DNA from 2 places in the Paraburkholderia sp. 32 genome. Region 2 is predicted to be linked to the other one. Evidence: riboswitches for the same ligand, from Rfam matches in the RefSeq annotation. Region 2 holds a riboswitch; the other holds the start of a gene.

Region 1 (15,896 bases), 920 kb from region 2:
CAGCCTTCGACGCAGATATGTCGCGTGATCTGCTCGCCATGTGGCAGCGCGTACAGCTCGGGCAGCGTCCACACGCGCTGGCCGGTCACGAGACCGCTCAGCTTCAATTGATAATCTGAGCCGTCGACGTGCGGCACGTCGTCGATGCCGTAGTACGCGTTGAAGGGAAACGGCCGCGTGATCTGCGCTTCGGTGTAGGTCGGCGCGAGCTGCTTCGGATCGAACAGCGCGGCCTGCGCGCGATCGTTCAGCCGCGACACGGCTGTCAGGAAACGGTTCACGGAAGCGTCGTCGGTCAACGAGCAGCCGGTCAGCATCGACAGGCCGCCGAGCGTCAAGAGCTGCTTGCCGAACAGGCGTCGCGACGGCATCGCCAGTTCGCGCTTCGCATCGAGCAGGATCGATGCGCGGTCGAGCTTGTGGCTCACACGATGTGTGGATGGGTCCGCTGGTTTCTCTATCGGCTTGTTCATGATTCGGTATCCGTTTGGAATTCGCGTTGCGATTTCATGAGCGTGAGCATGCGCATGGGTAGCCGCGGGCTCAACGTCCGCGCAACATCGCGAGCAACGAGCGCGGCACGAGCGCGACCATCGCCAGATGCACGGCGAGAAACGCGGCCAGCAGCGACATCGCGCTGAAGTGCACGATGCGCGCGTTGTCATAGCCGCCCATCAGTTCGCGCAGCAGCGGAAACTGCACCGACTTCCAGATCGCGAGCCCCGATAGCACGAGCACGATCAGATCGGCGATCGCGAACAGGTAGGCGAATTTCTGCACCGCGTTGTAGACGCGCAGATCGCCATGCGACAGCTTCCCGCGCAACGCGGCGACGAAATCGCGCAGTACCGCGCGCGGCGTCAGCGGCAGGAACTTGCGCACGAAGCGCCCGCTCGCGAGATTCAGCGCGATATACATGAGACCGTTGAACACCAGCAGCCACATCGCCGCGAAGTGCCATTGCAGCGCGCCGCCGAGCCAGCCGCCCAGCGTGATCGCGGTCGGGAAGCTGAACGCCGGGAAGATCGGCGACGCGTCGTAGATGCGCCAGCCCGACAGCATCATCACGATCGCGGCGAGCGCGTTCAGCCAATGCGTGATGCGCAGCCACAGCGGATGAATGGCGCCGCGCTTCGGCGCGGCGGGCGCGGCGGGTGCGCTGGGGCGCAAGGCGTGGGGTGTGGACATGGGGCTCTCCTCGAGCAGCGGTAGTGAATGCGGCGCGCGCGAGGTCGATCAACGGCACGCGGGAAGGTCGGTCGCTTGCAGCACGTCGCCGCTCGCGTCGCTTTCGACGAACGCGACCACGCCGAAGCGGTCCGCGGCGTTGGCGCTCGGATCGGCTTGCGCATCGACGCTCGCAGCGTGTACATCGATGTCCTGATGAATCCGCGTGTGACCGGAGACGAGCGGCACGGGCCCGAACCAGGCGCGCACGACGCGCTCGTGATGCAGCGTCGCGCCGCGGTTTTCGCCCGCGCCGACCTGCGTCGTCAGCGCGTTCTCGTAGATCGCGAGATAGGCGCTCAACGCACCCGTGGCGGCGGCTGCCGTCGTGCTGAACTGCGCATCGACATCGAACGCGCCGGGCGCACGCGGGCTCAGCGCAAGTGCGACGCTCGCCTGGGCGGGTTCGGCGACGAGCTCGTCGATGCGGCGCTCGAAACTGCCGCGTTGCGACCAGTCGCGCAACTCGCGGCCCGCAACGAACACTTCCGGCGTATAGACCGTGTGCGCGCCCGCGAGACGCGTCAGCGTTTGCTGACGTTCCGTGAAGCGATGCTGGGAAAAGCGGTCGGTCCAGCCGAGGCTGTTCCAGTAGTCGACGTGCAGCGCGAGCGGCACGATGCCGTGCGCGGCGCCGTCGCTTTTCCATTGACTGAGCCAGCGGTCGGCGGGCGGGCAGCTATCGCAGCCCTCGCTGCTGTACAGCTCGACGAGCGCGACGCGATGCGCGGGGCTGTGCGTGGCGCATAGGGGCCCGGCCGCGTCGGCCGCACTGATGCCAGAACCGCTCAGCAGAAAAAGCGCGAGGCCGACGGCGGGCGTCGAAAAAGTCGTAAAGCGCTGAAGTATCGAGCGATTGTGCGCGGTCGACATGACGTGCTCCGATTGTAATCTGCACGTTTGTCGAGCCGCGCGGCCGGTTATGACAAGCCTCTTTTAATTTTTTTCCGGCGCGGGATGAGCCAGCCAAAGCTCGCCCGCGACTCAGTCGTAACTGACCACCACCGTCACGCGCGTGTCCGTATCGGTGCGCTTCGCGTTCAGCGACAGCACGCCGCCCGCGCGATCGACCGCGTAGTGGCCGTCGCGGGCCGTCGCGACGCGCCCGGTGCCATCGACGAAACGCGCCGCCACCAGATCGCGCGACTGCGTGCCGCCGTTCACTTCGAGCGCGACATCGGCCCCGCTGACGACGCCCGGCGGCGCGCTGAACGTCACCGTGCGCGAGAAGCGCTGACCCGCCACGCTCGCGCTACCGACGGCGACGCCAGGGGGCGCCGTATCCACGCTGATCTGCATCGGCGGTGCAACGATCATCCCCACGAACCGGATCACGCCGCCCGTCACCGTCGATGCCGCCGGCGCCGCCAGCGGCGCGGCGAGCAATGCCACCACCGCGACTGTGCGACCGAACGTTCGCCACCGCCTGCTTTCCGCTTTCATGTGCACCTCTTTGTCAATCGGCGCGAGTCGCCTCGCGCCATTCACGCGCCATCCCGCGAATCGCTTTGCTGGAGTGCGGCCTTCGCTGCACTTTGTTTAACGGCAATCCTCAGACTGGCTTGAACGCAATGCGGACCACCCCGCTTTCTTCTCGCACCGCACAAAAACGGTCAATCGACGGGCGCGACGTCGCAAACGGAGCTGCGTGAGACAGCGTGCTAACATCGAACTTTCGTCTCGCTGCTGCCGCGCGGCCTCACGCTTTGTCGCCCGGCACCTCTCGATCGCTTTTCCCCAACACCTGGTCGTTTTGCCCGTGACTTCTCTGCGTCGTCCGACTTTCCGTGCTCTCGCCCGCTTGCGCCCATGCCGCGCAGGCGAGTGCGCGCGCGCGGACGTCGCGTCGCACGGCCCCGGCGAGACGTCCCGAACGGTCCCGCTTCACGCCGCCCGGCGCCCTCGCTGACGCAGCCCGCCAATACCCAGGGCCGCGTCGCCGGGCACCGGGCTCTCCCATTCGTCCACTCATCCGCCGACCACCCCATGGGTCGTTGCACGCGGCCATCCATGACCGCCTTATCCGGAGTCCTGATGATGAAGAAGATCAAAACCTGCTACCTGACCGAACTCGACGTGAGCCGCCTCGAGAAATACGCGGCCACCGACGCCAAGTTGCAGCACATGCTCGACGATGTGCTCGAACGCGCGGTGATCGTCGACTCGCACGACATCCCCGCCGACGTCGTCACGATGAACTCGCAAGCGACGCTGATCGACGCAGCGAGCGGCGAACAGATGACGTGGACCGTCGTCTATCCGCCCAACGCCGATTTCGCGCAAGGGCGCCTGAATGTGTTCTCGCCGGCTGGCCTCGCGCTGCTCGGCGCGCGCCGCGGCGAGAGCGTCCGCTTCACGCCACCCAGCGGCGATCAGAAAGTGCTCAAGCTCGACAAAATCCTGTATCAGCCTGAAGCCGCCGACGATTTTTCACTGTAAGGCGGCCGTTCCCTCGCTGTAAGTTGCCTTGTCTGATGCGGTCTCGAATCAAGCATAGGAGATGTCTGGTTTCATCCGGACCAGTTTTTTTGAGTCATTCAGACAGGTTGCCAAACCGCGGGCGGGCGGTGTATCGTGTGCGCTGCTAACGCGGGGGTCCTGCGTAGCGCGGAGCTGGAGGTCCGTGTTGCGTGGGTGAGAAATACCCTTTGAACCTGATCTGGATAATGCCAGCGCAGGGAAGCGTACGGATTTCGCTCCAGCCTCAAGGGCCTCACCTCTCCGCGATTTCCGACTACTTCCATCTCGGTCTCCTGCTTAGCCGCCCCACTTTGTACGGAGACTTACATGAACGCCAATCCGAAGTTTATTTCCGCCGAAGCCCATGTGGACGAGGCCGCCGTCGCGCCGTTGCCGAATTCGCGCAAGGTCTACGTGACCGGCTCGAGCCCGGACATCCGCGTGCCGATGCGCGAAATCTCGCAGGCCGACACGCCCGACAGCTTCGGCGGCGAAAAGAATCCGCCGATCTACGTGTACGACACGTCGGGCCCCTACTCCGACCCGGACGCGGAGATCGACATCCGCGCGGGTCTGCCCGCGCTGCGCGAGGCGTGGATCGAGGAGCGCGGCGACACCGAGCCGCTGACCGGTCTGTCGAGCAGCTTCAGCCGCGAGCGCGCCGCCGATCCGGCCACCGCGCAGCTGCGTTTTCCGGGACTGCATCGCACGCCGCGCCGCGCGATCGCCGGCAGGAACGTGACGCAGATGCACTACGCGAAGCAAGGCATCATCACGCCGGAAATGGAATACATCGCGATTCGCGAAAACCAGCGCCGTGCCGAGTACCTCGAGACCCTGAAGACGAGCGGCCCGAACGGCGCGAAGCTCGCCGCGATGATGGGCCGTCAGCACCCCGGCCAGGCATTCGGCGCGAGCGCGTTCGGTCCGAACGGCCTCACCGAAATCACCGCGGAATTCGTGCGCGAGGAAATCGCGCGCGGCCGCGCGATCATCCCGAACAACATCAATCACCCGGAAAGCGAGCCGATGATCATCGGCCGCAACTTCCTCGTGAAGGTCAATGCGAACATCGGCAACTCGGCGGTGACATCGTCGATCGGCGAGGAAGTCGACAAGATGACGTGGGCGATCCGCTGGGGCGGCGACACGGTGATGGATCTGTCGACCGGCAAGCACATTCATGAAACGCGCGAATGGATCATCCGCAACAGCCCGGTGCCGATCGGCACGGTGCCGATCTATCAGGCGCTAGAAAAGGTCAACGGCAAGGCTGAAGACCTCACCTGGGAAATCTTCCGCGACACGCTGATCGAGCAGGCCGAGCAAGGCGTCGACTACTTCACGATCCACGCGGGCGTGCGTCTGCAATATGTGCCGCTCACGGCGAACCGGATGACCGGCATCGTGTCGCGCGGCGGCTCGATCATGGCGAAGTGGTGTCTCGCGCATCACAAGGAAAGCTTCCTGTACGAGCATTTCGAAGAGATCTGCGAAATCATGAAGGCCTACGACGTGGCCTTCTCGCTCGGCGACGGCCTGCGTCCCGGCTCGATCTACGACGCGAACGACGAAGCGCAACTGGGCGAGCTGAAGACGCTCGGCGAACTCACGCAGATCGCGTGGAAGCACGACGTGCAGGTGATGATCGAAGGTCCGGGCCATGTGCCGATGCAGCTGATCAAGGAAAACATGGACCTGCAGCTCGACTGGTGCGACGAGGCGCCGTTCTACACGCTCGGGCCGCTGACCACCGACATCGCGCCAGGCTACGACCACATCACGTCGGGCATTGGCGCCGCGATGATCGGCTGGTTCGGCACCGCGATGCTGTGCTACGTGACGCCGAAGGAACACCTCGGTCTGCCGAACAAGGACGACGTGAAGACCGGCATCATCACGTACAAGCTCGCCGCGCATGCCGCCGATCTCGCGAAGGGTCATCCGGGTGCGCAGGTGCGCGACAACGCGCTGTCGAAGGCGCGCTTCGAATTCCGCTGGGAAGACCAGTTCAATCTCGGTCTCGACCCGGACAAGGCGCGCGAATTCCACGACGAAACGCTGCCGAAGGATTCGGCCAAGGTCGCGCATTTCTGCTCGATGTGCGGCCCGCACTTCTGCTCGATGAAGATCACCCAGGACGTACGCGAGTTCGCCGCGCAACAAGGCGTCACCGACGACGAAGCGCTGAAGAAAGGCATGGAAGTAAAGTCGATCGAGTTCATGAAGCAAGGCGCGGAGATTTATCAGCGGCAATAAGCGGGTTGCGCGATTCGCGCTAACCAGCACTGCAGTATCGAAGCCCGCCGGCATGGCGGGCTTTTCTTTTCCACCGCATCGAGCAGGCACGTTGCGTGCTGAGAGAAGGAAACATCTGTTTCCAACAACGAGCGGAGTCAGCATCATGAAATCGATCCGTCATCTCGGTACTCGTCTTGGTACGGTCGCAGCCGCCCTTTCACTTGTCGCGGGTCTCGCGGCATGCGGCGACATGTCCCCACGCACACGCGATACCGCGATCGGCGCGGGTGTCGGCGGCGCCGCTGGCGCGGCAATCGGCGGCAGCGGCTTGTCGACGTTGGGCGGCGCGGCGGTAGGCGGCGTCATCGGTAACCAGGTCGGCAAGTGAGCGGCAAGTGAGCGTTGCGTCCGATGACGCGTCCAACGATTCATACAGGACAGCAAACGATTTTTTCGGACCACGATCCGGACTGCCGAGGGCGCCGGATGCGGTGCGCCCTCGTCCCGACAACGCGCGTGGAAATAGGCTGAAATATGCGGTTGCGGTTTTGCCACAGCGCTGCCGCGGCAAGAGCGTAAGCTCCTCATAACGACGTCGCGCAAGGCGGCATCGGTTCATCGAGGAGCGCGCCATGAAGTCCCGCGTCGTCACCCATCTTTGCGTGGTGCGCCTCTCGACGCCACGCGATTCGTCCAGTTTTTCCGCGAGGTTCGCGTGGCCCGCCACCGCGATTTGCGTGCTCGCCTCGAGTCTCTTTTTGGCAGGCTGCTATTACCCCGCCGGCTACTATCCCGCCGGCTATTATCCGTCGTACTATTCGACCGCGCCCGCGACCACAGCCGACCAAACCGCGCCGGCGACCGATCAACAGCAGCCGCCTCAAGCCCAGGCGCAAATGCAGGTCGCACCGCAAGACATGCAGCCCGGTTATGCGGTCCCCGCGCCTGTGTACGCGGCGCCGCCGGTTTATCCCGCCTACTATCCGCCGCCGCCTTATCCCGCTTATTACGGCTACCCCGCCTACTACGGACCGTCGATTGCGATCGGCATTGGCGGTTATTGGGGCGGCCATTGGGGTGGCCATGGGGGCGGCCACTCGCATTGACCTGTCCTCTTTCGTCGCGCAGCGTGCACGCGCCGGCACTTCAACTGCCGGCGCGCGCGCTTCTTCATGAGTCGTTTTTCCGCGCGTATCGCCCTCCACCGCGCATACCCCGCCCGTACTTTCCCGGCTTGACGCGCCGGTAAGGCGCTCTATCCTTGGAAGGTTTCATGCAGCACCCGCTTAAATCGGGCGACGCCGCTTTGTCGAGGCCACTTGCGAGCGTCCGCCGTGTCAGAGCGACGCGCCGTCATGCGCAATCCCCCGCGTCGAATTACACAACAACGAAGGAGACGTGATGTTTCATCAACTACTCACTCCGGTTGGCAATTCGCTTTTTCCGTCGTTCATCGTCGCCGCGCTGCCGATCATCGCCGTGCTCGCGCTGCTCGGCTGGGCGCGCAGGCCCGCGTGGCAAGCGTCGCTCGCGGGACTGATCATCGGTTTGATCGTGGCGATTTTCGTCTGGCAGTTTCCGCTCGGGCTCGCGTTCAACTCGGTCGCGGCTGGCGTCGTGTTCGCGATCTGGCCAGTGATGTGGATCGTGTTCACCGCGATCCTGCTGTACAACATCGCGCAGCGCTCGGGACGCTTCGAGGCCTTTCGCCTGTGGATGATCGACAACCTGCCGAACGACCGGCGCATCGTGCTCGTCGTGGTCGGCTTTTCGTTCGGCGCGCTGCTCGAGGGCATTTCGGGTTTCGGCACGCCGGTCGCGATCACGAGCTCGCTGCTGATCATGCTCGGCTTTCCGACGCTCGAAGCGCTGACCTTCACGCTGATCTTCAACACCGCGCCGGTCGCGTTCGGCGCGCTCGGCGTGCCGATCACGGTGCTCGGCGCGGTCACGCATCTGCCGTCCGATGTGCTCGGCAAGATGGTCGGGCGGCAATTGCCTTTCTTCGCGGTCCTGCTGCCCTTCTATGTGATCGCCGTGTACGCGGGCTTTCGCAACATGCTGCGGATCTGGCCGGTGCTGCTGGTCTCGGGCCTGAGCTTCGCGCTGACCCAGTTCGTCGTCTCGAACTTCATCAACTACAGCCTGACCGACGTGCTGTCGTCGCTGGTTTCGCTGATCCTCACCGTTGCGTTCCTGCGCGTCTGGAAACCCGCCGTCGATCCGAAATTCGCGATCAACGTCGATCGCATCAGCGAGGTGCGCGGCAAGATCGGCGGCGTACAGGGCTGGTATCCGTGGATCATCGTGTCGGTCGTCGTGATCATCTGGACGATCGCGAGGATCTTCACGATCGGCGACATCAAGTTGTCGTGGCCCGGTCTCGACAAGGCCGTGTTCATCACGCTCTACAACACGCCGTACGGCGCGGTCTGGGACTTCCAGCCGCTCGCGACCGGTACCGCGATCCTCGTCGCCGCGCTCATCACGGCGTTCGTCGTACGGCTCTCGCCCGCCGAGTTCGGCAAGGCGATCTCCGATACGTGGGTGCAAACGCGCATCGCGATCCTGACCGTGGCAACGATCGTCGGCCTCGCTTACCTGATGAACTACTCGGGACTCACCTACACGCTCGGTCTCGGCGTTGCGTCGGTCGGGCCGCTGTTTCCGCTCGTGTCGGCGTTCCTCGGCTGGGTGGCGGTGTTCCTGTCGGGCAGCGATACGTCGGGCAATGCGCTGTTCGGCAATCTGCAGGTGGTCGCGGCCAACCAGCTCAATCTGAATCCGGTGCTGATGGCGGCGACCAACTCGTCGGGCGGCGTGATGGGCAAGATGATCTCGCCGCAGAACATCGCGACCGGCGTCGCGACCACCGAATTGAAGGGCAAGGAAGGCGTCGTGTTCGCCAAGACCTTCAAACATTCGATTCTGCTGACGGTGCTGCTTGGCGTGCTCGTCTGGGCGCAGCAGAACGTCCTGCAATGGATGATTCCGCATTGAGGTCGCGCCAGTAACGGCGCAATGCAATTGACATCTTTCGGACGGCCGCCCGCGCATCGCGGGCGCCGTTTCCGATCCCATCCCACTGCCGTTCCGCCTGATCGCAATTTTTCTCACATATCGGCGAGAATTGCTCGTTTGGCGCGCGCCCTCGCAGCGCTTACCATCGACCTCATCGGACGCGGCTGTCTCCCGGATCTTGCCGTTTCATCCTGTACTGAAACGATTCGCGCGATCGCACTGTTACGATGAGCTGGCGTCCCGACTCAACTGCGCGCGGCGCCATTCCAATGAAAACCAGAAACCTGCTGCAACTGCTGATCCTCGCTGCCCTATGGGGCGCATCGTTCCTGTTCATCCGCGTCGGCGTGACCGACTTCGGCGTCGCGCCGCTGATGGCGCTGCGCGTCGGCATCGGCGCGCTCTTTCTCGCGATCGTGCTGATCGCGCGACGGCCGCTGCAACAGTCCGCCACCGTGTTGCGCACGCACGCAGTGCCGCTGCTCGTGGTCGGTATCGTCAATTCGGCGGCACCGTTCTGCCTGTTCGCGTATGCCGAGCTGACACTGTCGGCGGGCGTCACGTCGGTGATCAATGCGTGCGCGCCGCTGTGGGGCGCGCTGGTCGGCTTCCTGTGGCTGCGCGACCGGCTCAGCGCACTGCGCACGCTCGGTCTCGTGGTCGGCTTTCTCGGCGTGCTGATGCTCGTGTGGGATCAGATCGCAGCGCCGGCCGGCTCGGCCGCCTCGCCGCTGAGCGTCGCGCTTGCGGCCGGCGCCGCGCTCGGCGCTACGCTGCTCTACGGCATTGCCGCCAACTACACGAAGCGTCATCTGACTGGCGTCGACGCGCTGACCGTCGCGACCGGCACGATGATCGGCGCGACGATCGTGCTGCTGCCGCTCGCGGTCATCTACTGGCCCGCCGCGCCGATCTCGCTGCGCGCGTGGGGCGCGGTGATCGCGCTCGGCGTCGCCTGTACCGGCATCGCGTACATGCTGTTCTTCCATCTGATCGCGGTCGCCGGGCCGACGCGCGCGATCACCGTGACCTTCGTGATTCCGATCTTCGGCATTCTGTGGGGCGCGTTGTTTCTCGGCGAGACGGTGTCACCCGGCATGCTCGAAGGGTGCGCGGTGATTCTGGTCGGCACCGCGTTGGGGACCGGCGTAGTCAAGCGCTTGCCGTGGATGGGGACGCGGCGCGCGGATACCTGAGCGCACGGAGTCAATCGGCAACCGCGCCGGGTCGCGGCTTGCCGATCCGGTCACGTTACATCGGCTCACGCGCGCGCCGTTCGCGCGTCAAATGCATAGTCAAAAAAAACCGCCCGGATTTCTCCGGGCGGTTTCGTCGTACCGGCGGCGTCGGCCGCGAGGCTCTCGTATCAGTGCAGCTGGTCGGCCATCAGGCTCATGATCTGCTTGGCCTGTGAGCTTTCGTCGAGCTGACCCTTGTCGTCGACCACGGCCACGCGGGTCTGATTCGGCGTCACGGCGCGCACGTTCACGCGATACTGCCTGGCGACCTTCTCCTTCTTGCCGTGGAAGACCTGGCTCCAGAAGCCCTGCTCGGCCGACGACATATCCTTCGGATCGACGTAGCGCACGAAATAGAGGCCGCGGCTCATGTCGCGATCGTCGACCGTGAAATTGCTGCGATCGAGTGCGAGGCCCACGCGCAGCCACGCGCGGTCATACGGCTCGCCGAGCGTGAGTTCGGTCGATGAGAGCTGCGCCGACGTGTTGTTGGCCGAATCCGCGTCCGGCATAGGCGGTTGCGCCGCGAGCGCGACGTTCTGCGCGACAACGGCGGCCGTCGCCGACTTCGCACCCGCCGTCGCCGCGTTCGGCGCGATCTGCGTGCCCGCGGGCGACAGCTCGGCGTTCTGTGTGCCACCCGCGTTGCTACCCGAATCGGCCCGCGCGAGCGAGACCATCAGGCGCTTCAGGTATTCCTGCTCGAGCGCCGGGTCGTTCGGCTTGGGTTGCCACTGGGTCGACTCGTTGTTCGTACCGGTGATCGCCTCACGCATGCCTTTCTGGCTGACGAACACATAGGTGCCGCCGTTCGGCGCCGCTTCGAGACGCGTGCGGAACTTGTTGCGCTCCGAACTCACGTAGCTGTTGCCCATCGCCTTCGACAGCGTGTTGCGGATAAAGCCGTCGTTGATCTGCGCGTGGGTTTCGTTCCAGTCGGTTTCCATCACGCCCTTGTCGCGCTGGTCGACGACGAGCAGGAAGCCCTGCTCCTGCCAGAAGCGGCGGATTTGCGGCCAGGCCTGATCGGGCGTTTTGTTGTCGATCACGAGCCAGCTCTCGGTGCCGTCGCGCTGGATGTGGATGCCCTGGACGGGCGGCACGACCGCGACCGCGTCGCCGGCCGGCGCCTGTGCCTGCACCTGTTTCAGCGTGGACAGCGAGGTTTCGCCGCCCTGCGGCGGCAGCGAACGCTGATCGGCCGTCTCGTCGATCATGTTCGGCGGTACGGCAAGCGATACCTGCTTCGAACGGGAGTCGCTCCTATAGTCGATTTTGGTCGGCGACGAGGTGCCGCAGCCGGCGACCAGCCCGCCTGCCATGAGCATTACTGCAAACCGCTTGGTGAGACGAAAATCAGTCATGTTCGGGGAATCCTTCCGCTACGCCACGGCAAGTTTCCGTGGATCAACCCAACATTTTACCGGTCCCGGCAAGGCCTGTGCAAAAACTGGGGTTTGCCCGCGAATCGCCGCATGCCACGGCTACGAAGCGACCACGGGGAAAAAGTCCGCGCCCATCATGCTATTTGCCTTCTTATGAGGTAAATTTAACACTAAATAACACTTTCGAGTTGACCTTGGGACTATTCCCAAGTCTTTGCCGGAGGCCCGCCGAATAAGGGCTTCCGGTCTGCATGCGGCTTGTTTTTAAACATGGCGCGCGGTCCTGTCCGCCGCGATGTGCAAAGACCAGAAAAAAACCAGCGCCAGATTAATCGAGTTATCTCAATAAAAAATCCGGCGCCAAACGAGGAAGGCCTCATGTCCCAGTCCTGTCTCAATCCATCCGCGATCGCCTCGGCGATCGCCCTCGTCGCGTGCTGCGCGAGCTTCGGCGCGCATGCCGAATTGGGCGGCACGATGCCGAGCCAGGCGGTGTCGGGCGCGAGCGCGCCGCGCACGCTGCTCAATGGCGCACTGCGCGAGCGCACGTGGACCGACGCTGGCAATACGACCATCAACGAATACGCGACCAGCACCGGCCTGATCGTCGCCTACGCGTGGCAAGGCCCGACGATGCCGGATCTGCACGCGCTACTCGGCAAATACGGCGACTCTTACAAGACAGGCGCCGCGGCGGCGGCCGGCAGCGGCAATCTGCATTCGTCGCGAGTCACGCGCGCCGACGTGATCGTCGAGTCCGGCGGACCGATGCGCGGCTACGTCGGCCGCGCGTGGCTGCCGGCGGCTTTGCCCGCCGGCGTCACCTCCGACGACATCCAGTAACGCGTGCGCCCCGCACGCGTCGCTCGCGCCCCCTTCACGCCTGAGTTCCACCCGACGGATCGCCACGCCATGAAATCCGCCTTGCGTTTCCATGCCCTGCTTCTGATCGTCTGCGCGGCCCTCGTCGGCTGCGGCGGCGGAGGCGGCAGTTCCTCGTCCAGCTCGTCCGGCTCGGGCTCGACGCCGTCCGCGACCGCGCCGAGCTCGTCGACCAGTTCCACGAGCGCGTCGAACACGACGCAGAGCGCGAACGTGCCGCAATCGACCACGCCCAACGTCCAACTGGTCACGGTCGGCGTATCGCCCGGCAGTACGCGCAACATGCTGACGACGAGCGTCACCGTCTGCCAGGCCGGCACCAGCAACTGCGCGACGATCGACGACATCCAGGTCGACACCGGCTCGAACGGCCTGCGCATCCTCGCATCGGCGCTGCCGACGACCCTGTCGCTGCCGACCATCGCCGCGGGCGGCGGCGTGAGCGCCGAATGCGCGGTGTTCGGCAGCGGTTATGCGTGGGGCTCGATCCGCAACGCGGACGTACGCATGGCTGGCCAACAGGCGTCATCGATTCCGATCCAGGTAATCGCCGACAGTGCGCTGCCCGCCGCACCCACCGACTGCGCGAACTCCGGCGCGTCGCTGCTGACGGTGTCGAGCCTGCACTCGAACGGGATCCTCGGCGTGGGCCTGTTCCCGGTCGACTGCGGCAACGGCTGCTCGAACTCCACATTGCCGCGCTGGTACTACAGCTGCACGACGAGCGGCTGCACCGCAACCGCGCAGCCGCTCGCACAGCAGGTGACCAACCCGGTCAGCAGCTTCCCGCTCGACAACAACGGCGTCGTGATCGAGCTGCCGGCCGTCGCCGATGCGGGCGCGGCCAGCGTGTCGGGCTCGTTGATCTTCGGCATCGGCACCCAGACGAACAACACGCTGACGAGCCCGAACGTCCTGAAGGCGAACGCCGCGACCGGCTACGTGACGACGAACTCGGGCGGTCAGACCTATGCGGTGAGCTATCTCGACAGCGGCTCGAACGGCCTGTTCTTCCACTCGACGCAGTTCCCGTTGTGCGGCTTGTGGTACTGCCCGACTTCGACGCAGTCGGCGAGCGCGTCGATCACCGGCATCGATGGCGTGTCGAGCACGGTGTCATTCGACATAGCCAATTCGAGCACGCTGTTCTCATCGTCGAACAACGCGTTCGACAATCTCGCCGGCAATTCGAGTCAGGGCTTCGGCTGGGGCTTGCCGTTCTTTTACGGCAAACGCATTTACACGGCGATTGCGGCGCGCAATACGTCGGCCGGCCAGGGGCCGTATTACGCGTTCTGAGGTTGATTGGGTTGGATGCGCAGCGATGGCGCGAGACGCGGACGGGAACTCAGCCCGCCGCGCTGGCGGGTTGCGCAGCCGGCGCGGCCAGCTTTGCCGGCGCGAGCCAGCGGAATACGTCCAGCTCTTCGCCGTGGAACGTGCACTCGGCGGCGGCCGGCGTGCTGACCCTCTTCGGCTCGGCCTGCTTCGCGGCCTCGTTGACGTCCATCGCCGCTTGCGATGCCGATGCCGCGAGCGGCGCGGAGACCGCCGCCTCGGACGCGCTTACCCGATGCTCGATCGTCCCCTCCACCACGACGCGCGAGCCGCGAATCGCGGCCCCGCGATGCGTGACCCGCAGCGTATCCGACGACATCCCCGACGGCGCCTCGGCCAGCTTGCTGCGCATCAATTGTTCGCATGCGCCCGAGTTGCGGGTACCGATCGTGCAGGCCGCCAGCAGCGCCACGGCGCTCGCGACACAGGCGATAGAGAGAAGGCGAATCTTCATCGATGTTCCGTTGTTCCAAGCCTCGGTCATTGTAGCTTACGACCCCGTCGCCCGGCTTCGCGGCCGCCTGCCGCTTGACCTTGACCCAGCGCATCGGCATTGTGTTGACCGGTCGCGCCCTCGATGGCGCAGCCGGCAGCCCGGTTGCCCACATTGCGCGGCGAATTCAAAACGACTCTACCCCCGGTAACGATCTCGGCTTCTTCATGCTCAGCCTCGTCCTGCTCGCGATCGTCGCCTACGCCGCGACCAATATCGACAACCTGTTCGTGCTGCTCGGCTTTCTGACCGAAACGGGCGTGGAGCGGCGCCGCGTGGTCGCGGGACAGTACGCGGGCTCTTTGATCCTCGTCGCCGCGGCGCTCGTGCTCGCGTCCTTGCTCACGCGCCTGCCGGCCGGTTATGTGGGCCTGCTCGGCTTGCTGCCGATCGTCGTCGGCCTGCACAAGGCCTGGCAGCGCTTCGGTCCCGGCCACGCGCGGCGCAACGCCAGCGAAGATAGCGAGGACAGCCACGCAAGCGCCCCGCCATCCGTTCGCGGCTCATCGAGCTGGACCGTCGCGAGCGTCGCCATCGCCAACGGCTCGGACAACCTCGCCGTCTACGTGCCGCTGTACGCGAGTCGTACGCCCGCCGAGAACGCGCTGGTTTCGCTCGTGTTCGTCGTGATGATCGGGCTCTGGTGCGCGGGCGCGGCATGGCTGGTCGACCACCCGTTGCTCGGCGCGCCGATCCGGCGCTACGGCTCGGCGCTGCTGCCGCTGATCCTCGTCACGATAGGCGTATCGGTGATGGTGAACAGCGATACGTTGCGACTTTGGTCCCGCGCGTGATCAACGCGGGGCGTCGACGAAGACTGCGCGGCACGCAACGGCTTCGGCTTGCCGCCTTCAGCGTCGTAGTCTTCGTCTGCCGATCCTGCTTCGCCAGTCTCAATTCGCCGGCTGGGGCGGTTGCACGTAAGTACGCACGCCCGCCAGCGGCGCGCCATAGCCGCCCGCGCTCGCGTTGTTCGGCAAGCCGTTGACCAGTTGCGCACGCGGATCGGTCGGATTCAGATTCAGCTCGCCCGCCTGCTGGTTGCCATGCGTCGGATACTCGCTGCCGCGCGCCGCCTGCGGCATCAGACCTGTACTGTTCTGCGGCGCGTTCATGTCGTTCTGCGCGCTGAGCCCCTGCGCGCCGGCCTGCCCGACGAACCCACATGCCAACGCCGCGCACGCGCAGATCCTCGCGAGGCCGGATATCTTCGCTACCCTTTTCATGTTCACCTCCTGCTCTGTGAATTGACGACGCCTCGTGAGCTCACCCCTGAATCGAGTGCCGCGCGAGCGTCCCACGGCACCTTTCATGCGAGCCGCCGCTCGCCCCCTTCTGCAGCCGAGCAGGCCGCGGCCCACTCCACCTCGGCCCTTGACGCTTTCTCAATAATATGTTCCCATTGCGCACTATGTACCGCGCCCAGACCACCCTATCGCTACTACTAGCCCGCTCTACCGGGCTAGGTCTGCTGCTGCGCGCGTCCGCTTCTCTCTGATACACCGAAGCATCGCTTGAATCCCCAGTAACTGACCCAGCCCCGGTTTCCGACCGGCGGCCCAGTATCGCGTTTTCGTCGTCCGGTCGACACCCATTCCACGGTCTCTCCCC
Region 2 (15,896 bases):
TATGCCAGTTCCGCGGCAATCTCGCCGAGCGTCTGCGCACCTTCCGCACTGACCTCGATCAGGCTCGAACGCTTGAAGAAATCATAGACGCCGAGCGGCGACGAAAACCGTGCGGTACGCGACGTCGGCAGCACATGATTCGGGCCCGCGCAGTAGTCGCCGAGGCTCTCGCTCGTGTAACGGCCAAGGAAGATCGCGCCTGCGTGACGGATCTGCTGCGCCCACTGATGCGGCTCCAGCGCCGAAATTTCAAGGTGCTCCGGCGCGATGTCGTTGGCGATCGCGCAGGCCTCGGCCATGTCGCGCACCTTGATCAGCGCGCCGCGGTTTTCGAGCGACGTGCGGATCACTTCGCGGCGCGGCAGGGTGGGCAGCAGTTCGTCGATCGCTTCCTGCACGCGCGCGATGAACGCGTCGTTGGGGCACAGCAGGATCGACTGCGCGAGCTCGTCGTGCTCGGCTTGCGAAAACAGGTCCATCGCGACCCAGCGCGGGTCGGTCGTGCCGTCGCACAACACGAGGATTTCCGACGGCCCGGCGATCATGTCGATGCCGACCGTGCCGAACACGCGACGCTTCGCCGACGCGACGTACGCGTTGCCGGGGCCGCAGATCTTGTCGACCGCGGGCACAGTCTGCGTGCCGTACGCGAGCGCAGCTACCGCCTGCGCGCCGCCGATCGTGAACACGCGATCGACGCCACCCAGCAGAGCCGCCGCGAGCACGAGCGGATTCTTCACGCCGTCCGGCGTCGGCACGACCATCACGATTTCGCGCACGCCGGCCACCCGCGCCGGTATCGCGTTCATCAGCACCGACGACGGATACGCGGCCTTGCCACCCGGCACGTAGATCCCCGCGCGATCGAGCGGCGTGACCTTCTGGCCGAGCACGGTGCCGTCCGCTTCGGTGTACTGCCAGCTATGGCTGCCGCACTCGATCTTCTGCTTCTCGTGATAGCCGCGCACGCGTGCCGCCGCCGCTTCGAGCGACGCGCGCCGCTTCGGCTCGAGACTTTCGAGCGCCGCCTCGAGTTCGGCCATCGGCAGTTCGAGCTCGGCCACGCTTTTCGCATCGACGCGATCGAAGCGATTCGTGTACTCGAGCACCGCCTCGTCGCCGCGCGCCTTCACGTCGTTCAGAATCTGCGCGACCGCGCGCTCGATGGCTTCGTCTTCGCTCGCCTCGAACGCTAGCACCGCATGCAGCGACTTGTGGAAGTCGCGAGCGGTGGAATCGAGTTTGCGAATCTTGGTAGACATACAGGTATCCGTTTCGGTAAGGCGCGCTATCAGTGCAACGTCACATTGCCATCGTCAGTCAGGCCGCCGGGGCGGCGGTTTTCGACGAAGCATTGGCAAACGCGTCGAGAATCGGCCGCAACGCGGCGCGTTTGAGCTTCAGCGCTGCCTGGTTCACGACGAGACGCGACGAAATCTGCATGATCTCCTCCACCTCGACCAGATTGTTCGCGCGCAGCGTATTGCCCGAGCTGACCAGGTCGACGATCGCGTCGGCGAGACCAACCAGCGGAGCGAGTTCCATCGAACCGTACAGCTTGATCAGATCGACGTGAACGCCCTTGGCGGCAAAATGCTCACGAGCGGTTTCAACATACTTGGTAGCGACCCGCAGACGCGCGCCCTGGCGCACCGCGTTCGCATAATCGAAACCGGCCGCGACCGCGACCGACATGCGGCAACGCGCGATGTCCAGATCCACCGGCTGATACAGGCCGCTGCCGCCATGCTCGAGCAGCACGTCCTTGCCGGCCACGCCGAAGTCGGCCGCGCCGTACTCGACATAGGTCGGCACGTCGGTCGCGCGCACGACGATCACGCGCAGGTTCGGGTCGGTGGTCGGCAGAATCAGCTTGCGCGAGCTCTCCGGATCTTCCGCTACTTCGATGCCGGCCGCCGCGAGCAGCGGCAGCGTTTCCTCGAAGATACGCCCTTTCGACAACGCGAGCGTGAGCGGCGCGCTGACCGCCGGCGACGACGACGTTTGCGGCATCGAACTCATGCCCCGCTCCCGGAAACCCGGCGCACCTTCGCGCCGATCGCATTGAGCTTCGCTTCCATGCGGTCGTAGCCGCGATCGAGGTGATAGATGCGGTCGATCAGCGTCTCGCCCTCGGCGCGCAGCGCGGCGATCACAAGACTCGCGGACGCGCGCAGATCGGTGGCCATCACCTTCGCGCCGGACAGTTTTTCGACGCCGGTTACGAGCGCGGTGTTGCCGTCGATCGTGATGCTCGCGCCGAGGCGGTTCAGCTCCTGGACGTGCATGAAACGGTTTTCGAAGATCGTCTCCACGACTTGCGACGTACCGTCCGCGATCGTGTTGAGCGCCATGAACTGCGCCTGCATGTCGGTCGGAAACGCCGGGTATTCGGAGGTGCGGAACGTGACCGCGCTCGGGCGCTTGTCCATGCGCACGCGCATCCAGTCGTCGCCTTCCTCGACCGTGACGCCCGCTTCGCGCAGCTTTTCGGTGACGGCTTCGAGCAGCAGCGGACGCATCTTGCGCAGCATGACGTCGCCGCCGGCCGTCGCGACCGCGCACAGGAAAGTGCCCGCTTCGATGCGGTCCGGAATCACCGTGTGCTTCGCACCGTGCAGCTTGTCGACGCCATGGATCACCAGACGGTCGGTGCCGATGCCTTCGATCTTCGCGCCCATCGCGACGAGCAGACGCGCGAGGTCGACCACTTCGGGTTCGCGCGCTGCGTTCTCGATGACCGTCTCGCCTTCGGCGAGCACCGCCGCCATCAGCAGGTTCTCGGTACCGGTCACGGTGATCATGTCGGTGACGATGCGCGCGCCCTTCAGACGCTTCGCGCGCGCTTCGATGAAGCCGTGCTCGATCGTGATCTCGGCGCCCATCGCCTGCAGACCCTTGATGTGCTGATCGACCGGACGCGCGCCGATCGCGCAGCCGCCCGGCAGCGACACGCGCGCATGACCGAAGCGCGCGACGAGCGGACCGAGCACGAGGATCGACGCGCGCATCGTCTTCACCATTTCGTACGGCGCGACGAGGTTGTCGACCTTCGACGCGTCGAGCGCGACGCGCCCTTCGCCGGCTTCGATCCGCACGCCCATCTGGCCGAGCAGCTTGAGCATCGTGCGCACGTCCTGCAGATCGGGCACGTTCTCCAGATGCACCGGATCGGCGCTCAGCAGAGCCGCGCACAGGATCGGCAATGCCGCGTTTTTCGCACCCGAGACGACAACTTCACCGGAGAGCGGGTAGCCACCTTCAATGATGAGTTTATCCATGCCTGTCGGTTCCTGATCGGCCCGGTTCGCGTCCGGACCTGCTTTGTCTGTGTTCGGCGCGCCGCTAGCGGTGTCGCGCCCTTCCTGAGTAATTCGCACTAAGTTTCCAGATTACGCGTTCTGCCATTCGGCGGGCGTCAGCGTCTTCATGCTGAGCGCGTGGATTTCTTCGCGCATGCGGTCGCCGAGCGCCGCATACACGAGTTGGTGACGCTGGATCAGGCGCTTGCCTTCGAAGTTCGGCGAGACGATCGTCGCAAAGAAATGCTGACCGTCGCCTTCGACTTCGAGATGCTCGCACGCGAGTCCAGCTGCAATGTACTGTTTGACCTGTTCGGGAGTCGGCAACATGAGAGAAGCTCCTCGTCAGTGGCGCAGCTTGTAGCCGGTAGCGAGCATGCGCATCGCCACGGCGGCCAGCACCACGAAGAAACCGGCGACGATCGCGAGGCTCACCAGCGGGTCGATATCCGACACGCCGAAAAAACCATAGCGAAAGCCGTCGATCATGTAGAAAAACGGATTGAGCCGCGATACTTCGCGCCATACGGGCGGCAGCGTATGCGTCGAGTAGAACACGCCCGACAGGAACGTGAGCGGCATGATCAGAAAGTTCTGGAACGCGGCGAGCTGGTCGAACTTCTCGGCCCAAATGCCGGCGATCAGACCCAGCGTGCCGAGAATCGCCGAGCCGAACATCGCGAACACGATGATGTAGAGCGGCGCGGTGAAGGCGAGCGGCACGAACCAGATCGTCACGATGAACACGCCGAAGCCGACACACAGCCCGCGCGCCACGGCCGCGAGCACGTAGGCCGCGAACATCTCGTGGTGCGACAGCGGCGGCAGCAGCACGAACACGAGGTTGCCGGTGATCTTCGATTGAATCAGCGACGAAGAACTATTCGCGAACGCGTTCTGCAGCACGCTCATCATCACGAGGCCCGGAATCAGGAAGCTCGTGTATTCGACGCCCGGATAGACCTGCACGTGGCCGCGCAGCGCGTGGCCGAAGATGGTCAGGTAAAGCAGCGCGGTGATGACCGGCGCGAGCACGGTCTGGAAAGACACCTTCCAGAAGCGCAGCAGTTCTTTGTAAAACAGCGTGCTAAATCCACTGTACCCGCTCATGCAAGCCCCTCGATCACTTCTGGACCGTTCATCACCTGAACGAATACGTCTTCGAGGTCGGCCTTGCGGACCTCGATTTCTTCGAATGTACAACCGGCCGCGCGGCATTGCGCGAGGATGCGCTCGACGTCGTCGTAGCTCGTCAGGCGCAGCAGATGCTGGCGGCCATTACCGTTGCCGGCGCCGCTTTCCGCCTCGAGCGGACGCAGCTCGGCGGGCAGCACGCCCTGCGCGAAGCGCACGAACAGTTGCATGCCGGCGAAACGCTGCAGCAGTGTGCTGGTGCGATCGAGCGCGACGACCTCGCCACGGCGCAGCATCGCGATGCGGTCGCACAACGATTCGGCTTCTTCCAGATAGTGCGTGGTCAGCACGATCGTGTGGCCTTCGCGATTCAGGCGCGAGATGAACTTCCACAGCGTCTGGCGCAACTCGACGTCGACACCCGCGGTCGGCTCGTCGAGCACGATCACCGGCGGGCGGTGCACGAGCGCCTGCGCGACCAGCACGCGGCGCTTCATGCCGCCCGACAGCGCGCGCATGTTGGCATCGGCCTTTTCGGTGAGATCGAGATTGGCCATGATCTCGTCGATCCACGCGTCGTTGTTGCGCAGCCCGTAGTAGCCGGACTGGATGCGCAAGGTTTCGCGCACCGTGAAGAACGGATCGAACACGAGCTCCTGCGGCACCACGCCGAGCGCGCGGCGCGCGTTGCGGAAATCGTCGACGACGTCGTGACCGCGCACCGCGATGCTGCCTTCGTCGGCGCGCGCGAGACCCGCGAGTATGCTGATGAGCGTCGTCTTGCCCGCGCCGTTCGGACCGAGCAGTCCGAAGAACTCGCCTTCTTCGACCGTGAGGCTGACGCCCTTGAGCGCCTGCAAGTCCTTGTAGCGCTTCTTGACGTTACGAATTTCTATGGCTGACATGACTATGGGCCGCGTGCGTCGCGGCGCCTGAAGTAGCCCCAATGGAGCTTGGGGACGCGCAAATGCTGGAAGTAACGGGAACCGGGGCCGATTAGGGGGCCAGTTCGACGCCCCAAAAAAACGTTTGATTATAGGGCAAAAACTGACACCCCCGGCCTGGCCGGAAAGGGGGAGACGACGCTAGAGGAGCGTCAATGTCGCGCTGACGCAACCATGCTGGAGGCGCCAGAAGAGAGAAGTGTATCGACGCCGTAGGCCTGCGCGAGACTGGCGAGCCCAGCCGGCAGATTGACGATTTCGAACTTGCCGCCGCGCGCCGCCGCGGCCCGCACCCACGCGAGCAGGACGGCGAGCGCCGACGAATCGAATTGCGTGAGCGGCGCGCAATCGACGCCGCCCGCACCCGCCGCGATGCGTTGCAGACCCGCTGCGAGCGCGGCCTTCGCGCTCTCGTGGGTCAGCGTCGTGCCGCTGTCGAAGCGGTTCGCCACCGGGTTCAGCACGTCGCTCACGACTGCTTGCCCGCGGCGAGTTGCTGATTGCGCTGCGTGAGGAACTGGATCAGTCCGTCCACGCCCTTCTGCTGGATCTGCTCGTTGAACTGCTGCTGATACGCCTGGATCAGCCACGCGCCGAGCACGTTGATGTCATACACGCGCCAGCCCTGCGCCGTCTTGTACAGGCGGTAGTCGAGTTCGATCGGCTGGCCGCTGTTCATCACGACCGAGCGCACCACCGTGTCGGTGTCGTCCGGATTCATGCGGAACGGCTTGTACTGGATCTGCTGGTCGCGCACCTGCGCGAGCGCGCCCGCGTACGTGCGGATCAGCAGCATCTTGAACTGCTCGACCACCTGGTTCTGCTGTTCGGGCGTCGCGGTGCGCCAGTTACGGCCCATCGCGAGCTGGGTGGTGCGGCGGAAATCGGTGTACGGCAGGATCTTTTCGTTGACGAGCGCCGTGATGTGCGTGATGTCGCCCTGCTGGATCGACTTGTCGCCCCGAATCGCGTCCATCACCTGCTGGGTGACGGTCTTGATCAGCGCGTCGGGCGAGCTGGTGTCGACGGTTTGCGCCGATGCGCCCGCGCTGATGAACGAAAACAACGCGGCAAACAACGGAATCAGGAAGAATTTTTTCATATCGAGCTTTGCCTCAAAAATAATGCAACAGTTTGAATCGACCTTATCACGCGAGTTCGACGGCAATCCATGCGCAAACTGCGAGAGTCGTATCGATCTGTTACGGCTGCACGTTCAATGCAATCTTAAGGACGGGAAGTTGAAGCGCGTGGGCGGCACCAACTGACGCGGCCGGAACTTGCGTCTCCGGGCCGCCTTTCAGGTCGAGAGGCGGTGTTTCGGCGCCCGACGCGGCCTCCGGTGCCGACGCGCCTTGCGGCGTGCCCACGGCCGCGCCGGATGCGGGAGCCGGCTTGGCCGGCACACCTGCCGCGCCCGTCTCGCCTTCGTCGTACTTCGGCAGCGGCGCTTCCTCGTCGTAGCTCGGCAGTTCCTGCGGCCGCCGGCGGTTATCCGACAACAGATACTGCCGGCGCTGCAGATACGCGTTACGCACGAACGAGTATTTGTCGAGTGCCGCGCCTTCCAGCAGGTTGCTCGCTCCGAGCAGGTTCGCGCGCGTGTTGACGATGTTCAGGCCATACAGCGCCCAGCTCAGGCCCGGCGGGTCGACGTAGCTGATCGGGTTCACGTAGTAGTTGCCGAGCGAGCCGACCGCATCGCGCACCGTGCTCGGCCCGAACAGCGGCAGCACCAGATAGGGGCCCGCCGGCACGCCGTAGTGGCCGAGCGTCAGACCGAGGTCGTTGTCGTGCTTCGGGAGCTTCGCGAGCGTCGCGACGTCGAACAGGCCGCCGACGCCGAACAACGTGTTGATCACGATCCGCATGATGTCGGACACGCCGTCGGCGATGCGCAGCTGCAGCAGGTTGTTCGCCGCAATATAGACGTCGCCGATGTTCGAGAAAAAGTTCGTCACGCTGTCGCGAACCGGCTGCGGCGTGACCCAAACGTAGCCCTGCGCAACCGGCTTCAGCGCGTACTGGTCGATCTTGTCGTTGACGGTGAAGATCGTACGGTTCAGCCCTTCGAACGGGTCGCCCTTGGTAGGCGTATGCACGGTCGTGCAACCGGCGAGCAGCGCAGCCGCCACGGCGACCTTGCCGAACTGTAGGACGCGCGCGCCGCTGCGCGCCGTCTGCAGTGTCGTCTGCATCTAGTTCTCCTTGTTGGCCTTACTGGCCGGCAGCGCCGGAGGCCGGCGCGCCCGGCGCCGGTGCAGGGGCGGATGCGGCGGGCTTCGCCGCGCCGGAATCCGCGGCCTTGCTATACAGGAACTGGCCGATCAGGTTTTCCAGCACGATCGCCGATTGCGTCATCGAGATCGTATCGCCGGCCTTCAGCATTTCCGAGTCGCCCCCCGGCTCGAGCCCGATGTACTGCTCGCCGAGCAGACCCGAGGTCAGGATCTTCGCCGAAGTGTCCCTCGGAAACTGATATTGCTTGTCGATATCGATCGTGACGAGCGCCTGGTAGGTGTTGCTGTCGAAGCCGATCGACGCGACCCGGCCGACCGTCACGCCGGCGCTCTTCACCGGCGCGCGTGGCTTCAGCCCGCCGATGTTGTCGAACTTCAGCTTGACCGGGTAGGTTGCCTGGAACGACAACGAGCTCATATTGCCGGCCTTCAGCGCAAGAAACAGCAACGCCACGAAACCCAGCACCACGAACAGGCCGACCCAGAAGTCGAGAACATTCTTTTTCATCGTCATCCCAAAGTGAATCCGCCGCGCCGCCATCACCTCCGCCGTGCGCGGCGCATCATGCACCGCCGGCAGCCGGCATGCTGCGCGGTCTTAGCTGAACATTAGTGCGGTCAGCAGGAAATCGAGCCCGAGCACCGCGAGCGACGCGTACACGACCGTGCGGGTCGTCGCGCGCGACACGCCTTCCGGCGTCGGCTTCGCCTCGTAGCCCTGAAACAGCGCGACGAAGGTCACCGCGAGGCCGAACACCACACTCTTGACGACCCCGGCGCCGACATCGCGCCACACGTCGACGCCGCTTTGCATCTGCGACCAGAACGCGCCGGCATCGACGCCGATCAGCAGCACGCCCACCACGTAACCGCCCAGAACGCCGACCGCGCTGAAGATCGCGGCGAGGATCGGCATCGACACGATGCCGGCCCACAGGCGCGGCGCGATCACGACCTTGACCGGATCGACGGCCATCATTTCCATCGCGGTGAGCTGCTCGCCCGCCTTCATCAGGCCGATTTCGGCGGTCAGCGACGTGCCCGCGCGCCCGGCGAACAGCAGCGCGGTCACGACCGGCCCGAGCTCGCGCACGAGCGACAGCGCGACCAGCAACCCGAGCGCCTGCTCGGAGCCATAACGGTTCAGCGTGTAATAGCCCTGCAGCCCGAGCACGAAGCCGACGAACAGCCCCGACACCGCGATGATCACGAGCGAATAATTACCGACAAAGTGGATCTGCTTCGTGACAAGACGCGGGCGGCGCAGCAGCGGGAAAAATTCGAGCACGAGCCGCAGGAAGAAGCGCGTCGCGTAGCCGGCGGTGCCGAGCCCGGTGATGACCGAGCGACCGATCGTACTGATCATGACTGGCCTCCGCCGATGCCGAAGTCCGCCGCGAGCGGCGTCTGCGCCGGATAGTGGAATCTGAACGGGCCGTCCGGCGCGCCGTCGATGAACTGCCGCACGGTCGGATCGGTCGACGCGCGCAGTTCGTCGGGCGTGCCCTCGGCAAGCACACCGCCGTTGGACAGGAAGTACACGTAGTCGGCGATCGCGAATGATTCCGGCACGTCATGCGTGACGAGAATCGACGTGGCGCCGAGCGCCCGGTTCAGCGTGCGGATCAGGTTCGCGGTGATGCCGAGCGAGATCGGGTCGAGACCGGCGAACGGCTCGTCGTACATCATCAGTTCGGGGTCGAGCGCGATTGCGCGCGCGAGCGCCACGCGTCGCGCCATGCCGCCGGAAATCTCGGACGGCAGCAGGTCGCGCGCGCCGCGCAGACCGACCGCGTTGAGCTTCATCAGCACGAGGTCGCGCAGCAGTTCTTCGGGGAGATCGGTATGCTCGCGAAGCGAGAAGGCGACGTTTTCGAACACCGACATGTCGGTGAACAGCGCGCCGAACTGGAACAGCATGCCCATCTTGCGGCGCAGCGCGTAAAGGCCTTCGCGCGTCTGCTCGCCGATGTCTTCGCCATGGAACAGCACCTGGCCGCGCTGGGCGCGCACGAGGCCGCCGATCAGCCGCAGCACCGTGGTCTTGCCGCAACCCGAGCCGCCCATGACCGCGACGACCTGACCGCGACGAAAGCGCAGATTCAGATTCGACAGGACGAGCCGGTCGCCGTAACCGAAGTCGACGTCGCGCAGCTCGAGTAAGGTCTCGGGATAGGAAGGCACCAAACTGACAATCCTTTTACAGGGAAGGCCGAATTATAGGGCCATCGTGCAAAAGCTGCCGTGAGGTGCCCCGTTCCTTGACTATGCCTGACGATTATTGCGTAAACGTGTGTTGCAGTGCAGAAAGGGCCGCGGCCGGGTCGGCCGCTTCCGTCACCGCGCGCACCACGGCCGCGCAGCCAACGCCGGTCGCGAGCACGTCCGGCAGCACCTGCAGATCGATCCCGCCGATCGCGACGAGCGGCACCACGCCGTCGAGCAGCCGCACATAGCGTGCGAGGCGGCGCAAGCCCTGCGGCGCGGTCGGCATGACCTTGGTCGTGGTCGGGAACACGGCGCCCAATGCAATGTAGCTCGGCCGGAAATGCAGCGCCTTCAGCATCTCGTAGAAGCCATGAGTGGACAGCCCCAAGCGGATGCCCGCGTCAGCCAGCGCGGACAGATCCGCGCTATGCACGTCTTCCTGGCCGAGGTGCACGCCGTACGCGCCCGCCTCGAGCGCCGCCTGCCAGTGATCGTTGATGAACACCTGCGCGTCGTGCGCGCGGCCGGCCGCCACGCAGCGCGCGATTTCGCGCTTCAGCTCGTCGGCGGGTTCGGCCGACTTGCGGCGCAACTGCACCGTCTTCACGCCGAAGCCGACCACCCGTTCGACCCAGTCCGCGGTCGGCAACACCGGATACAGGCCGAGCCTTGCCGGGCAGCGCGGGAACGCCTTGGCGGGTGCCGCCGGCAGGTCGGTAAGGCGCGGAAAGCGAGCGAGGTCGGCCGGGAAAGCATCGTCGGCGCGGGTCTCGTCGCCATCGCGCCACGCGAGCGCGAGCACCAGCGCGTCGTGCGGATCGAAACCGCAGTCGAGGAACGCGGCAAGCGCGGGAATCCAGTCTTCCGCCAGATGGCCTTCGAGGCCGTACTTCTCGCCGCCCAGATGCAGCGTCGCGCGGTTTTCCGCGGCGACGATCACGCCCGCACCCCGCATCAGCCAGCGCGCGATCTGCTCGCCGTGCTGCTGTGCGTCGGCGGTTACGATCAGGTCGCCACCGTTCGGTTCGTCGGGTGCGATCAGGCAGATGCGCCACGGCGCGTGCGTCGGCGGCCAGTCGCCGAGACGTGCGCGGATGCGCTCGGCGGCTTCGATGAGTTCGTCGGCCGTCGGCCAGAACAGATCGCGGTCCTTCAGCGTCAACGACTGAGTCATGCGGCACCTCCATCCTGATGCCAGAACGGCATGCCGATCACCGGCGTGCTCGCGTGCGCGCTCTCGCGCTCGGCCATCGGGCCCGCGAGATACGCTTGCCGACCCGCCTCGACGCCCAGCGCGAACGCGCGCGCCATCGCGTCGGGGTGCGTCGCCTGCGACACGGCCGTGTTCAGCAGCACGCCGTCGAAGCCCCACTCCATCACCTGGGCCGCATGCGACGGCACGCCGAGCCCGGCGTCGACGATCAGCGGCACGTCCGGCAGCCGCTCGCGCAACACGCGCAGCCCGTATGGATTGATCACGCCCTTGCCGGTGCCGATCGGCGCGCCCCACGGCATCAGCGCCTCGCAGCCGGCGTCGAGCAGACGGCGGCCGATCACCAGATCTTCGGTGCAGTACGGCAGCACCTTGAAGCCATCCTTGACGAGCCGCGCGGCGGCTTCGATCAGGCCGACCGGGTCGGGCTGCAGTGTGTAGTCGTCGCCGATCAGTTCGAGCTTGATCCACTCGGTCTCGAAGATTTCGCGCGCCATGTGCGCGGTCGTCACCGCTTCACCGACGCTCAGGCAACCCGCCGTGTTCGGCAAGAGCGGCACGCCATGGCGCTTGAGCAGATCGAAGAAGCCGGCTTCGGCGTGGCCCTCGTTCATCTGACGGCGCAGCGCGACCGTCACCATGCCGGGGCGCGCGGCGTCGATCGAGTCGGACAGCGATTGCAGCGACGGATAGCGCGATGTGCCGAGCAGCACGCGGCTTGCAAAAGTTTGACCGTATAGCGTCAGCGCGTCGGCGGTCTCGTGAGAAGTCATTTGCATCATCCTGGTTTGCCCTCGCGGCTAGAACCGACCGCGTTGCGGCAATGGGTTTTCGGCGACGGTTGTTGCGTTCGGTAAGCGAGAGGCTGGCGCGGTCGCGCTCAGCCGCCCGCGACCGGCTGCACGACGTCGAGCCGGTCGCCCGTTTGCAACGCGCGCGCCGCATGCTGCGCACGCGCGACGAAATCGCCGTTGAGCGCGACAGCGAACGGCGGACGCGCGCCAAAGGCGGCGAGCGCATCGGCGACAGTCGCGCCCTCGGGCAGCGACAACGGCTTCTGATTGATATGAATGTCCATGGTGTTCGAATACGGTTCAATCGATGGCGCAAGCGGCATCGCGCGCGGCACGTTGGCCGCTACGCTCGGGCCGGCTCGCGCGCGAAATGCTGCTGGAACAGCTCGCTCCAGCGTGAGTCGCGCCGCCAGCCGGCGAATGCGTCGGCATCACCGACGCGGCCGTCGAGCAGCGCGCTCGCGAAGCGCACGGCTTCGTCGGCGACTTCGGGCGCGATCATGTAGCCGTGCCGGTACAGGCCGTTCACGCGCAGCGTGCGCGCGCCGTCCCACAGCAGCGCGGGGCGATGATCGGGCAAGGTCGGCCGGCACTGCGAATTCAGCTCGAGAATGCGCGCCTCGCCGAAGCCCGGGTGCACCGAAAACGCCGCGCTCAGCAACTCGAGCGCCGAACGCACGCTGACGGGCGACATGTCCTCGCCCTCCACCTCGGTCGCGCCGATCACGTAGAGGCCGTTCTGCTTCGGCGCGATATACAGCGGGTAACGCGGATGCAGTAGCCGCACCGGGCGCGTCAGCTGCAGGTGAGGCGCATGCACGCGCGCAACTTCGCCGCGGATGCCGCGCAGCGTCGGCAGCACCGGCTTCGCGCCGAGCCCGCGGCAATCGATGGTGATGCCGGCCTCGGGCAGCGACGCGTCGTCGATCGGCGTGTTCCAGTGCGTGTCGACGCCGCGCTCGGCAAGCCCGGCCGCGAGCGCGGACAGCACCTGGCGGTTGTCGAGCTGGCCTTCTCGCGGCAGCAGCCAGCCTTGGCTGAAGCGGCCGGCCAACGCGGGTTCGGCGGCGCCGAGCTGCGCGCCCGCCAACGCGACGAAGCCGCCGTCGAGCAACTCGGCCGGCGCGTTCGCACGCACGCGCCGCTCGAATAGCGGCGCCTCGGTGCGATCCGCGTGATGCCAGACGACGAGCGTGCCGTTGCGCTGGAAAAACACCGGCTCCGGCAGTTCGGCAAGCACGCGCGGCCAGCTTTCGAGCGAACTCGCGCCAAGCCGCGTGATCAGCAGCTCGGCGCTCGCGGCCTCTGCCAGCGGCGCGAGCATCGCGGCGGCGACCCACGCGGCAGCCTGCGAACCGGTGGCATCGCCGCGCTCGTAGAGCGCCACGCGATGCCCGTCGCCAGCGAGGCGCCACGCGACCAGGCGGCCGCACAGGCCGCCGCCGAGCACGGCGAAATCGGGTCGGGCGGGACGGTTCATCGCGCGCGCTCCGTTCGACTGCGGTGGGCAAAACCAAAACGGCACGGCTCACCCGAGGCGGCGTGACGAACGGAAAAATGCATGTCTGAAGAATAGGCGGTCATCGAGTCCTTTCCGTACGGCCAAAAACGCACGTACCCAGGACGAAACCGGCGGGTGAAGCCGGCCGGTCACGACGTGCACATGTGAGCTGCGCTCGCCGCCCGGCGGGGAATGGAAGACGGTTGCTTCCGGAAACTTCCCGCGCCGGTATTACCCGGATCGGGTGCAAAGGGTCTCTCTCAGCCTCGCCGCCCCGGCATGAAAGTCATGCCGCCTGTGGGCGAAGCACCCCTGTTTCGTCGAAGGTCATTAGACCATAAAAGGCGCGGCGCCCGCAAACCAGCGCTCCACGGTCGCCACCCCAATTTTGATCTGGCACCGTCTATCGAGATGCCGGTGCGAAGCGGCCCGGCGCTCTGGCACAATGCCGTGACCAGTGCCGCAAAAACGCGGTGCGCGCGGCGCTCGTGGCCGCATGCGTGGCGGCGGCACCCCAGCGGATGCCGGCCCCGAAAATTAATTTTCGCTTAAGGGCGTCACGCCAGAATCGGGCGCCCGTCCGGACTCGCGTTCATCGAGCGTGATGGCGCGATGCCCGGCCAGGTATCGCAGACCCGCGGCAGCCACGCCCTCGCAAAGAGGCCTGCTGTTCGCGGGATCGCCCGACATGGGTCAACCAGATCGGACCCGTACGCCGGAATGGCACTTCGGGTCAGCACTTCATCAGGACGCTCATGACACCACATACTTCCGCCAGCCCCGCGCTGCCGCCCGACGAAAAGGTCTCCGCGTGGACCCTGATCAAGCCCTACTGGGTTTCCGAGGAACGAGGCATCGCGTGGGGGCTGCTCGTCACGATCATCGTGATGAACCTGCTCGTCGTCTGGATCAACGTGCGCCTGAATAGCTGGAGCAGGGACTTCTACAACGCGCTGCAGGCGAAGAACGTCCACGACTTCCCGCACCTGCTGATGATCTTTACCGGACTCGCGTTCGGTTTCATCATCCTCGCCGTGTATGGACGCTATCTGCGCCAGATGCTCGGCTTCCGCTGGCGCCAGTGGCTGACCACCCGCTACCTGAACGAGTGGCTCGACGACAGCGCGTTCTACCGCATCGAGCGCGACCGTCTCGCCGACAACCCCGACCAGCGGATCAGCGACGACCTGCAGTCGTTCGCGACCACCACGCTGTCGCTAACGCTCGATCTGCTGTCGACCGTCGTCACGCTCGTGTCGTTCATCACGATCCTGTGGTCGCTCGCGGGCGCGTTGAGCATCTCGCTCGGCGGCATGCCGCTGCAGATCCCCGGCTACATGGTGTGGGCCGCGGCGCTGTATGCGGTGGGCGGCTCGCTCGTCACGCAGAAGGTCGGCCATCCGCTCGTGTCGATCAACTATCAGGCGCAGAAAGTCGAGGCCGATTTCCGTTTCGGCTTGATCCGGCTGCGTGAGAACGCCGAGCAGATCGCGTTCTACAACGGCATGGAAACCGAGAAGACGAACGCGCGCACGCTGTTCGGCCGCATCCGCGACAACTGGTGGCAGGTGATGAAGTACACGAAGCGCCTCACCTTCGTGCTGAGCTTCTACGGCCAGATCGCGATCATTTTCCCGATCGTCGTCGCCTCGCCGCGCTACTTCGCGGGCGCGTTCACGTTCGGCGTGCTGATGCAGATTTCGAGCGCGTTCGGCACGGTCAGCGATTCGTTCTCGTGGTTCATCAACAGTTATACGAGCCTCGTCGAATGGCGCGCGACCGTGAACCGGTTGCGCGAATTCAAGCGCGTCGTGCATTCGCCGCGTCTGAAGGAATCGGTGTCGCCGGCCACGGAACATGGCGGCATCAATCTGCATTTCGTCGACAGCAACACGCTTACCACCGACAGCCTCCAGCTCGCCCTGCCCAATGGCAACCCACTGTCGCGCATCCGCGATATCGCGATCCGGCCGGGCTCGCGCTGGCTCGTGCGCGGTCCGTCGGGCGCCGGCAAGAGCACGCTGATGCGCGCGCTCGCGGGCCTGTGGCCGTTCGGCGACGGCTCGATCGACGCACCGGTCAACGCGCGCATGATGTTCATCCCGCAGATCAGCTACATGCCGATCGGCACGCTGAAGGCGGCGCTCGCGTATCCGTCGGCGGCGGACACCTATGGCGACGACGAATGCCGCGACGCGCTCATCACCTGCCATCTGTCGGAATACGCGGACCGTCTGCAGGAAACGGCGCACTGGACTCGCGTGCTGTCGCCGGGTGAGCAGCAGCGCTTCGCCGCCGCGCGCGTGCTGCTGCACAAGCCGGACTACCTGTTCCTCGACGAAGCGACCAGCGCGCTCGACGCGGAAAACGAGGCGCGGCTCTATCGGCTGTTCACCGAGCGGTTGCCGAAGGCTGCGATCGTCAGCGTCGCGCATCGCGAATCGCTCGCAGCGTTCCATGACGAAACGCTCGACGTCGAGCGTTCTGTCGAAGCGGTAGCGGCGTGAGCGACGCGAGCGGCGCTCACGTCAGCGAAGCGCACGGCACCGCCGCTCGCGTC

What was found. A riboswitch is a leader RNA that binds a small molecule or an ion and turns the genes downstream of it on or off. The one in region 2 is predicted to bind thiamine pyrophosphate.
Region 1: another riboswitch for thiamine pyrophosphate. It lies ahead of thiC (phosphomethylpyrimidine synthase ThiC); the one in region 2 lies ahead of OKW26_RS32280 (FAD-dependent oxidoreductase).

The regions. Positions count from the first base shown of each region.
Region 1 covers NZ_JBNDKD010000003.1:1,124,224-1,140,119, forward strand. Annotated here, with positions in the region: gene OKW26_RS27790 (molybdopterin-dependent oxidoreductase) at 1-473, opposite strand, end outside; gene OKW26_RS27795 (cytochrome b/b6 domain-containing protein) at 544-1,188, opposite strand; gene OKW26_RS27800 (DUF1223 domain-containing protein) at 1,237-2,100, opposite strand; gene OKW26_RS27805 (hypothetical protein) at 2,212-2,670, opposite strand; gene OKW26_RS27810 (GreA/GreB family elongation factor) at 3,262-3,666, shown strand; TPP riboswitch at 3,809-3,926, shown strand; gene thiC (phosphomethylpyrimidine synthase ThiC) at 4,015-5,946, shown strand; gene OKW26_RS27820 (glycine zipper 2TM domain-containing protein) at 6,092-6,316, shown strand; gene OKW26_RS27825 (hypothetical protein) at 6,561-7,034, shown strand; gene OKW26_RS27830 (L-lactate permease) at 7,330-8,928, shown strand; gene OKW26_RS27835 (DMT family transporter) at 9,219-10,145, shown strand; gene bamC (outer membrane protein assembly factor BamC) at 10,316-11,551, opposite strand; gene OKW26_RS27845 (DUF2844 domain-containing protein) at 11,951-12,415, shown strand; gene OKW26_RS27850 (DUF3443 domain-containing protein) at 12,485-13,753, shown strand; gene OKW26_RS27855 (hypothetical protein) at 13,803-14,246, opposite strand; gene OKW26_RS27860 (cadmium resistance transporter) at 14,453-15,079, shown strand; gene OKW26_RS27865 (hypothetical protein) at 15,179-15,511, opposite strand.
Region 2 covers NZ_JBNDKD010000003.1:2,046,362-2,062,257, forward strand. Annotated here, with positions in the region: gene hisD (histidinol dehydrogenase) at 1-1,262, opposite strand, end outside; gene hisG (ATP phosphoribosyltransferase) at 1,321-2,022, opposite strand; gene murA (UDP-N-acetylglucosamine 1-carboxyvinyltransferase) at 2,019-3,281, opposite strand; gene OKW26_RS32220 (BolA family protein) at 3,393-3,632, opposite strand; gene OKW26_RS32225 (ABC transporter permease) at 3,648-4,412, opposite strand; gene OKW26_RS32230 (ABC transporter ATP-binding protein) at 4,409-5,341, opposite strand; gene OKW26_RS32235 (STAS domain-containing protein) at 5,533-5,853, opposite strand; gene OKW26_RS32240 (MlaC/ttg2D family ABC transporter substrate-binding protein) at 5,850-6,482, opposite strand; partial or broken gene OKW26_RS32245 (MlaA family lipoprotein) at 6,597-7,578, opposite strand; gene mlaD (outer membrane lipid asymmetry maintenance protein MlaD) at 7,598-8,128, opposite strand; gene mlaE (lipid asymmetry maintenance ABC transporter permease subunit MlaE) at 8,219-8,986, opposite strand; gene OKW26_RS32260 (ABC transporter ATP-binding protein) at 8,983-9,807, opposite strand; gene thiE (thiamine phosphate synthase) at 9,899-11,002, opposite strand; gene OKW26_RS32270 (thiazole synthase) at 10,999-11,814, opposite strand; gene thiS (sulfur carrier protein ThiS) at 11,922-12,119, opposite strand; gene OKW26_RS32280 (FAD-dependent oxidoreductase) at 12,179-13,315, opposite strand; TPP riboswitch at 13,537-13,660, opposite strand; gene OKW26_RS32285 (ABC transporter ATP-binding protein/permease) at 14,092-15,843, shown strand; gene OKW26_RS32290 (SDR family NAD(P)-dependent oxidoreductase) at 15,840-15,896, shown strand, end outside.